Regions from separate parts of the Micromonospora sp. NPDC049240 genome, predicted to be linked through region 2. Evidence: riboswitches for the same ligand, from Rfam matches in the RefSeq annotation. Region 2 holds a riboswitch; the other holds the start of a gene.
The links. A riboswitch is a leader RNA that binds a small molecule or an ion and turns the genes downstream of it on or off. The one in region 2 is predicted to bind cobalamin.
Positions count from the first base shown of each region.

Region 1 (4,160 bases), on a different contig from region 2:
ACCACGGCCAGCTCGATCGCCACGTTCGTCCACGTGCTCCAGACCGAGCCGTACGGGCCGGCCGGCACCGGTTGGACGTACCTTGTCGCGCACCCCGAGCGGCTGGACGGCGCGGTCGCCGAACTGGAGCGGCTGCACTCCACCGCGAACGGCGACGAGATGCCGCGGCGGGTGATGACGGACGTGACGCTGCCCAGCGGCGCCCGACTGGCGGCGGGCGACATCGTGGTCCCCTCGCACGACGCCGCCAACCGCGACCCGGCGGTGTTCCCGGACCCGGAACGGATGGACTTCGACCGCGCGCCCACCCCGCACCTGTCCTTCGGGCACGGCGCGCACTACTGCATCGGGGCCCACCTGGGCGCGCTGGAGGTCCGCACCGCGCTCGCCCTGCTGCTGCGGGAGCTGCCCGGCCTGCGCCTCGCGGTGCCGCCGGACGAGGTGCCGTGGAAGCCGGGCCACGCCATCCTCGGCCCGGTCGGGCTGCCGGTCACCTGGTAGGCGCGGCACCCGGCCGTGGACCGGGGCACGCACTTGCATCTATACACTCGGTATATATACTGAGTGAATAAGCTGCCGAGGAGGATCACTGATGACCGAGACATCCGTCCCCGAACACGGCATGACCCGCCGCACCCTGGTCCGGGCCGCGTTGGCGGTGGGAGCCGGCGCGTCGATCGGCGTCGCCGGCGGCACGCCGGCGGCACGCCGGCGGCCACGGCCCAACCGGGGCCGGCCCGGCTCACACTGCCCACACCGACCGGACCCCACCCGGTCGGCACCGTTGCGCTGCACCTGGTCGACCGGTCACAACCGGACCCCCTCGCCGGGCCGGAACGGTATCGAGAGCTGATGGTCAACGTCTGGTATCCGGCCCGGGACGTGTGGCGGCACCCCCGCGCCGAGTGGATGACCGCCGCGTCGCTACGTGCGCTGCTGGAGTCCTCCGGGTTCGACCCCGACGCGGTGCGGGCGCCGCTGACCGCCGGACACGAGGGCGCGCCGGTGCGACGTGCCGCCCGTCGGCTGCCGGTGGTGGTCTACTCGCACGGCGCGGGCAGCCACCGCTCGGACACCACCATCGCGGTCCAGGAACTCGCCAGCCACGGATACGCGGTGGTCACCGTGGACCACACGTACGACGGGCCCGTCGAGTTCCCGGACGGCCGGGTGACCGTGCGGGAGGACGCGTACGACTCGACGCCCTGGACCTACACGCGGGACGTTCGGTTCGTGCTGGACCAGATCGGCGTCCTCGCCGCCGGGGGCAACCCCGACGTCGACCGCCGGCCGCTCCCGGTCGGGCTGGGCGCGGCGCTGGACCCGCACCGGATCGGCATGTTCGGCTGGTCGAAGGGGGGCACCGCGACCGCGCTCACCATGGGCACCGACCCGCGGGTACGCGCCGGACTGAGCTTCGACGGGCCGATGCTGTCACAGCCGCGGCCCACCATCGACCTGGACCGGCCGTTCATGCTGATGACGGCGGAGTACACGCGCGTCACCGAGCCCGCCGTCGCCGAGTTCTGGTCGCACCTGCGCGGCTGGCGGCTCAACGTTCAGGCCGCTGGCGCGCTCCACCAGTCGTACGGCGACAACCAGTGGCTGGTGCCGCAACTGGCGCGGGTGATCGGGATGAGCGACGAGGAGCTCACCGGCTGGATCGGCACCCTCGACCCCGCCCGCGCGGTACGCATCCAACAGGCGTACCCGTTGGCCTTCTTCGACAGGCACCTGCGGCACCGGGGTCACCTGCTGCGCGGCCCGAGCCGCTCCTTCCCCGAGGTGTCGTTCGTGGCCTGAGCCGATCGGTGGGCGGCGGTGTTAAGCGGGGCCCCCTCCTCTACCGGAGGCGTTAACAAGGGGCCCCGCCTTCACCTCCAGCGGTGAGACGCAGCCGACACGCCCGACGCGACATCTGGTGTTGCCCACCGGCCATCGCCGCCATATATGGTGTCCCCGCAGCTGGTTCGGCCGCGCCTGAACGGCGCGGCCGAGGCAAGAGGGAACCCGGTGGAAGTCCGGGACTGCCCCGCAGCGGTGAGTGGGAACGACCGCCGTCATCAGCACTGGGCCACCGGCCTGGGAAGCGACGGCCAGTAGGCGACCTCGTGTCACGCCCGCGAGTCCGAAGACCTGCCAGCGCGCCGTGCGCTGCCGCGCGCGGCGGTCGAAGGTCGCGCGGGACGACCGACGCCAGCAGCCGGGCCGGTCCTGCGTGCCGTGCCCGTTGGCGTTCTCCCGCCGGCCGAGACCATCGGTGACAGCGAGGGAGAGGTCATGACGGTCGTGCGGGAGAGTCAGCGGTCCGGTGCCACCGGGCCGGAGCAGCGCCGGCTGGCGATGCGGGTCCGCAAGCGGGACGGCGACACCGAGCCGGTCGACGTCAACCGGATCGTCCGGGCGGTCGAGCGCTGGGTCGCCGACCTGGACGAGGTCGATCCGCTGCGGGTCGCCACCAGGACCATCAGCGGGCTCTACGACGGGGCGAGCACCGCGGAGCTGGACCGGTTGTCGATCCGGACCGCGGCGGAGCTGATCGGCGAGGAGCCGCAATATTCCAGGTTGGCGGCCCGGCTGCTGGCCGCGTACGTGGCCGAGGAGGTCCGCGGGCAGCAGGTGACGCGCTTCAGCGAGTCGATCGGGTACGCGCACGGGCTGGGGCTGATCGGTGACGACACCGCCGCGTTCGTGGCCCGCCACGCCGGTGAGCTGGACGACGCCGTGGACCCGGCCGGTGACCTGCGGTTCGAGTACTTCGGACTGCGTACCGTGGCGGACCGTTACCTGCTGCGGCACCCGGAGTCGCGGCTGGTGGTGGAGACGCCGCAGTACTGGCTGTTGCGGGTGGCCTGCGGGCTGTCGCACACCCCGGCCGAGGCGGTCGGTCTCTACCGGCTGATGTCCAGCCTGGCCTACCTGCCCAGCTCCCCCACGCTGTTCAACTCGGGCACCCGGCACACCCAGATGTCGTCGTGCTTCCTGGTGGACTCGCCCCGCGACGAGCTGGACTCCATCTACGAGCGCTACCACCAGGTGGCGAAGCTGTCGAAGTTCTCCGGCGGCATCGGCATCTCCTGGTCCCGGGTGCGCGGCCGGGGCGCGCTGATCCGGGGCACGAACGGGCGGTCGAACGGCATCGTGCCGTTCCTCAAGACGCTCGACGCCGGGGTGGCGGCGGTGAACCAGGGCGGCCGGCGCAAGGGCGCGGCCTGCGTCTACCTGGAGCCGTGGCACCCGGACGTGGAGGAGTTCCTGGAGCTGCGGGACAACACCGGCGAGGAGTCCCGGCGGACCCACAACCTCAACCTGGCCAACTGGATCCCGGACGAGTTCATGCGCCGGGTCGAGGCGGACGAGGACTGGTCGCTGATCGACCCGTCCGACGCGCCGGAACTGCCCGACCTGTACGGCGAGGCGTTCGACGCCGCGTACCGGGCGGCCGAGAAGAAGGCGGTCCGCACGGTCCGGGCCCGTGACCTGTACGGGCGGATGATGCGCACGCTCGCGCAGACCGGCAACGGGTGGATGACGTTCAAGGACGCCGCGAACCGGCTGTCCAACCAGACCGGCGAGCCGGGCAACGTGATCCACCTGTCCAACCTGTGCACCGAGATCCTGGAGGTCAACGACGACGCCGAGACCGCGGTGTGCAACCTCGGTTCGGTGAACCTCGGCGCGCACGTCACCGCCGACGGGGTCGACTGGGAGAAGCTGCGGGCCACGGTGCGCACCGCGGTGGTGTTCCTGGACCGGGTGATCGACATCAACTACTACCCGGCCGCGCAGGCGGCGGCGTCGAATCCGCGCTGGCGGCCGGTCGGGCTGGGACTGATGGGCCTCCAGGACGCGTTGTTCACGCTGCGCCTGCCGTTCGACTCACCGGCGGCGCGGGAGCTGTCCACCCGGGTGCAGGAGGAGATCCTGCTGACCGCGTTGGAGACCTCCGCCGGGCTGGCCGAGCGGTTCGGGCCGCATCCCGCGTACCCGCGGACCCGGGCCGCGAAGGGCGACCTGCACCCGGACCTGTGGGGCGCGACGCCGACCCAGGTCGACAGGTGGGCGGCGTTGCGGGCGCGGATCGCCGCGTACGGGCTGCGCAACTCGCTGCTGGTGGCCATCGCGCCGACGGCCACCATCGCCTCGATCGCCGGCTGCTA
Region 1 is NZ_JBEZCX010000003.1:298,850-303,009, forward strand. Features, by position in the region: gene AB0B02_RS06630 (cytochrome P450) at 1-501, shown strand, start outside; gene AB0B02_RS06635 (hypothetical protein) at 593-853, shown strand; gene AB0B02_RS06640 (acetylhydrolase) at 853-1,803, shown strand; cobalamin riboswitch at 1,950-2,159, shown strand; gene AB0B02_RS06645 (ribonucleoside-diphosphate reductase subunit alpha) at 2,281-4,160, shown strand, end outside.
Region 1: linked by a shared signal. The riboswitch ahead of AB0B02_RS06645 (ribonucleoside-diphosphate reductase subunit alpha) and the one ahead of cobN (cobaltochelatase subunit CobN) in region 2 are both predicted to bind cobalamin.

Region 2 (4,160 bases):
GCGTCGTCGAGCAGCGCCACCACGTGCGGGAACGCGTCGCGGAAGAACCCGGAGATGCGGACCGTGACGTCGACGCGGGGCCGGCCCAGTTCCGCGGTCGACACCACCTCGACGCCGGTGACCCGCCGCGAGCGGTCGTCCCACACGGGTCGGCAGCCGAGCAGGGCCAGCACCTCGGCGATGTCGTCGCCCTGGGTCCGCATGGCGCTGGTGCCCCAGACGGACAACCCGACCGACCGGGGGTACACGCCGGTGTCGGCGAGGTGCCGCGCGAGCAGCGAGTCGGCCAGCGCCGTGCCGACGTCCCAGGCGTTGCGGCTGGGGATGGCCTTGGGATCGACGGAGTAGAAGTTGCGACCGGTGGGCAGCACGTTGACCAGCCCCCGGGTGGGCGAGCCGGACGGGCCGGGCGGCACGAACCGGCCGTCCAGGGCGCCGAGGGTGTTGGTCAGCTCGTCGGTGGTCCGCGCCAGGCGGGGCACCACCTCGGTGGCGGCGAAGCGGAGCACCGCGGCGGCGTCCGGGACGGCCCGGCCGGTCACCTCCGCGACCACCGCCTCGACCGCGTCGGCCTCCCAGCAGAGGGTCTCCAGGCCGACCACCAGCCGGCGCGCCAGCGCCTCGATCAGGTCGACGGCGTCGGCGGCGGTGACCGACGGCCCGTCCACGACCTCGGTCAGCGCGGCCGGCACGGCCACCCGCCGCCCCGGCGACGCGAGCAGCGCCTGCTCGTCGAGACCGTACGCGCCGGCGAGGGCCTGCCGCAGGCCGGGCAGGGCACGGGTGCCGCCCCAGACCTGCGGGGCGCGTAGCACCGCGAGGACCAGGTTGACCCGCGGTTCGCCGGTGGGGGCGGCGGCGAGGACGTGCAGCCCGTCGCGGATCTGCACGTCCTTGACCTCACAGAGGTAGCCGTCGAGGTGCAGCACGAAGTCGTCGAAGTCGTCGGCGTCGGGCATCGCCTCGGCGTGCAGGTCGTGGTGCAGTTCGGCGGCGCAGACCAGGTCCCAGATCTGCGCCCGCACGGTCGGCGCCTTGGCCGGGTCGAGGGCCTGCACGGTGGCGTACTCGTCGAGCAGTTGCTCCAGTCTGGCCAGGTCTCCGTAGGTCTCGGCGCGGGCCATCGGCGGCACCAGGTGGTCGACCACGACGGCGTGGGCACGCCGTTTGGCCTGGGTGCCCTCACCGGGATCGTTGACGATGAACGGATAGACCAGCGGCAGGTCGCCCAGCACCGCGTCGGGGGCGCAGTCGGCCGCCAGGCCGAGGCCCTTGCCGGGCAGCCACTCCAGGGTGCCGTGCTTGCCCAGGTGCACCACGGCGTCCGCGCCGAACCCACCGTCGGCGACCGGCGCGGCGAGCCAGCGGTACGCGGCCAGGTAGTGGTGGCTGGGCGGCAGGTCCGGGTCGTGGTAGATGGCGATCGGGTTCTCCCCGAAGCCGCGCGGCGGCTGGATCAGCAGCACCACGTTGCCGAAGCGCAGGCCGGCCAGCACGATGTCCCCGCCGTCGGTGTACAGCTCGCCGGGCGGCTCACCCCAGTGCTCCCGCATCCGCTCGCGCAGCGCGGCGGGCAGCTCGTCGAACCACCGCCGGTACGTGTGTCCCGGTATCCGGGCCTCGGCGGCGCGCTGCTGCTCCGGGGTGAGCCACTCCACGTCGTGGCCGCCCGCGGCGATCAACGCGTGGATCAGGGCGTCGCCGTCGTCGGGTGGCGGGGCGTCGCCCAGGTGGTAGCCGGCGTCGGCCAGCGCCGCGAACAGCCGGACGGCGGAGGCCGGGGTGTCCAGACCGACCGCGTTGCCGACCCGGGAATGCTTGGTCGGGTACGAGCTGAGCACCACCGCGACGCGCTTGTCGGCGGCGGGCACGTGCCGCAGCCGGGCGTGGCGGACCGCGATGCCGGCCACCCGGGCGGCCCGGTCGGGGTCGGCGGCATAGACCGAGAGCCCGTCGGCGTCGATCCGCTTGAACGAGAACGGCACGGTGATGATCCGGCCGTCGAACTCGGGGATGGCCACCTGCATGGCGGCGTCCAGCGGGGACAGTCCGGCGTCACTGCCCGCCCACTGCTCGCGGGTGCTGGTGAGGCAGAGGGCCTGGATCACCGGCACGTCCAGCGCCGCGAGGGCGCCGACGTCCCAGGCGTCCTCGTCGCCGCCGCCGGAGGCGTCAGCGGCCACCGCTCCGCCGGCGGCGAGCACGGTGACCAGCAGCGCGTCGCACCGGCCGAAGAGTCCGAGCGGACCGGCGCCGGTGGTCAACCCCCGCAGCGAGCCGCAGAAGATCGGCAGCGGGTTCCCGCCGGCGGCCCGTACCGCGTCGGCGAGCACGTCGACGAAGCCGGTGTTGCCGGCCAGCGCGTGCGCCCGGTAGAAGACGATCCCCACGGTGGGCCGGCCGGGGACGATCTCCGGATCGCCGTGCACGCCGTAGGCCGGGGTGGGCGCGGGCGGGTCGAAGCCCTCGCCGGTGAGCAGCACCCGGTCGGACAGGAACCGGGCCAGCCGGCCCAGGTTCGCCGGGCCACCCTCGACCAGGTACGCGAGCGCCTGGGTGACCACACCGGACGGCACGGTGGAGACCGCCATCAGCTCCGCGTCAGGCAGCGCCTCACCGCCGAGCACCACCGTGGGGACGCCGCTGGCCAACACGGCGGCCAGCCCGTCCGGCCACGTCTGCCGGCCGCCGAGCAGGCGTACGACGGCGAGGTCGACGCCGTCGACGAGCGCGGGCACCGCGTCGGCGTCGACCCGCTCGGGGTTGGCGAGCCGGTAGTCGGCGTCACTGGCGCGGGCGGCCAGCAGGTCGGTGTCGGCGGTGGACAGCAGCAGGATGCGCACGAGAAACTCCGGAGAGTGACGCCCGGGGTCGCGTGAAGGCGACCGGGGCGAAGCGGGATGGGAGCGGCGTCAGCGGGTGCGGCGACCCACGGCGCGACTCACCGGGACGCGGGTCGGCGAGCGGTCAACGCCGGCGGCACGCGGCCCAGTCGGGAGCGTGAACCGTCCCGGGTGCGCCGGCACGGCCGGCGGCGTGGCGGGCGACGGGTGCGGCGGAGTGTCCACCGTGCGGATCATGACGATGTTCGTCGATGAAAGAGATGCCGTGCGTCATCGGGTCCTCCTCGGGTGTCCACGCCCTGGGGTACGTCCGACGGCCGAAGTATCCTGGCTTCCGGATCGACGCTCACCCCCGGCCTTCCAACCGCACGCACACGGCCGTGACTCGCGAGGGGGGATCACTCCCCGGTGACAGTGGCGGGACCGCGCCGGAATCACACCGGCTTCCTTCACTGCCGTCAGGCCGCGAATGCTGCCACACCTCCCGACCCCGGGTCAACGCCCCTCCCGCCAGGGGTGGGCGCGACCCAGCCATCGAAACGTGTTGATCGACCTCGCCGGGTCGGGCGCCGTCACGACACCCGGGCCGGTGGCCCTGCCGCGCGATGCCGGCCGGGCCACCGGCCCCAGCCACGGTGGACAGACGTCAGTCCGTGACCGATCCGGGGTTCCAGCGGTCGTGGTGGATCGCCGTGCGCAGGGGGCGGCGGTGGCGCCAGCCGTGTCGTTCGAGATCGGGCACCGCTTCGAGGTGGGTGACGGGGCCGAGGCAGAGCCAGGCGACGGGTCGGATGCCGGCCGGAATGGCGAGCAACCGCTGGAGGAACTGCTCGCGATAGAACGACACCCAGCCGAGGCCGAGGTTCTCGGCGGCGGCGGCCAGCCAGAGGTTCTGGATGGCCAGGCACACGGAGTACAGGCCGGCGTCGGCGATGGCGTGCCGCCCCAGGACCGCGGGGCCGCCGCGGTCGGGGTCGTAGGTCACCACGATCGACAGCGAGGACTCCATGATCCCGTCGATCTTGATGCGGGAGAACCGCCGGGCCGCCTCGGCGTCGAGAGTGGCGGCGAACGTGTCACGCTCGGCCCGGACGTGCCGGTGGAACGCTTCGCGCAGGTCCCGGTCACGGACCAGGATGAAATCCCACGGCTGGGACAGTCCGACACTGGGCGCGGCGTGCGCCGCAGCCAGCACCCGGTCGAGGACCCCGGGGGCGAGGGGCTCGCCGGTGAACTGGCCGCGGACGTCGCGGCGGCGGTGGATCACGTCGTAGATGTCGCTGATCATGGGCAGGCTCCCGCTGCGCTCATGCCCCA
Region 2 is NZ_JBEZCX010000020.1:34,278-38,437, reverse strand. Features, by position in the region: gene cobN (cobaltochelatase subunit CobN) at 1-2,843, opposite strand, end outside; cobalamin riboswitch at 3,164-3,293, opposite strand; gene bluB (5,6-dimethylbenzimidazole synthase) at 3,490-4,131, opposite strand.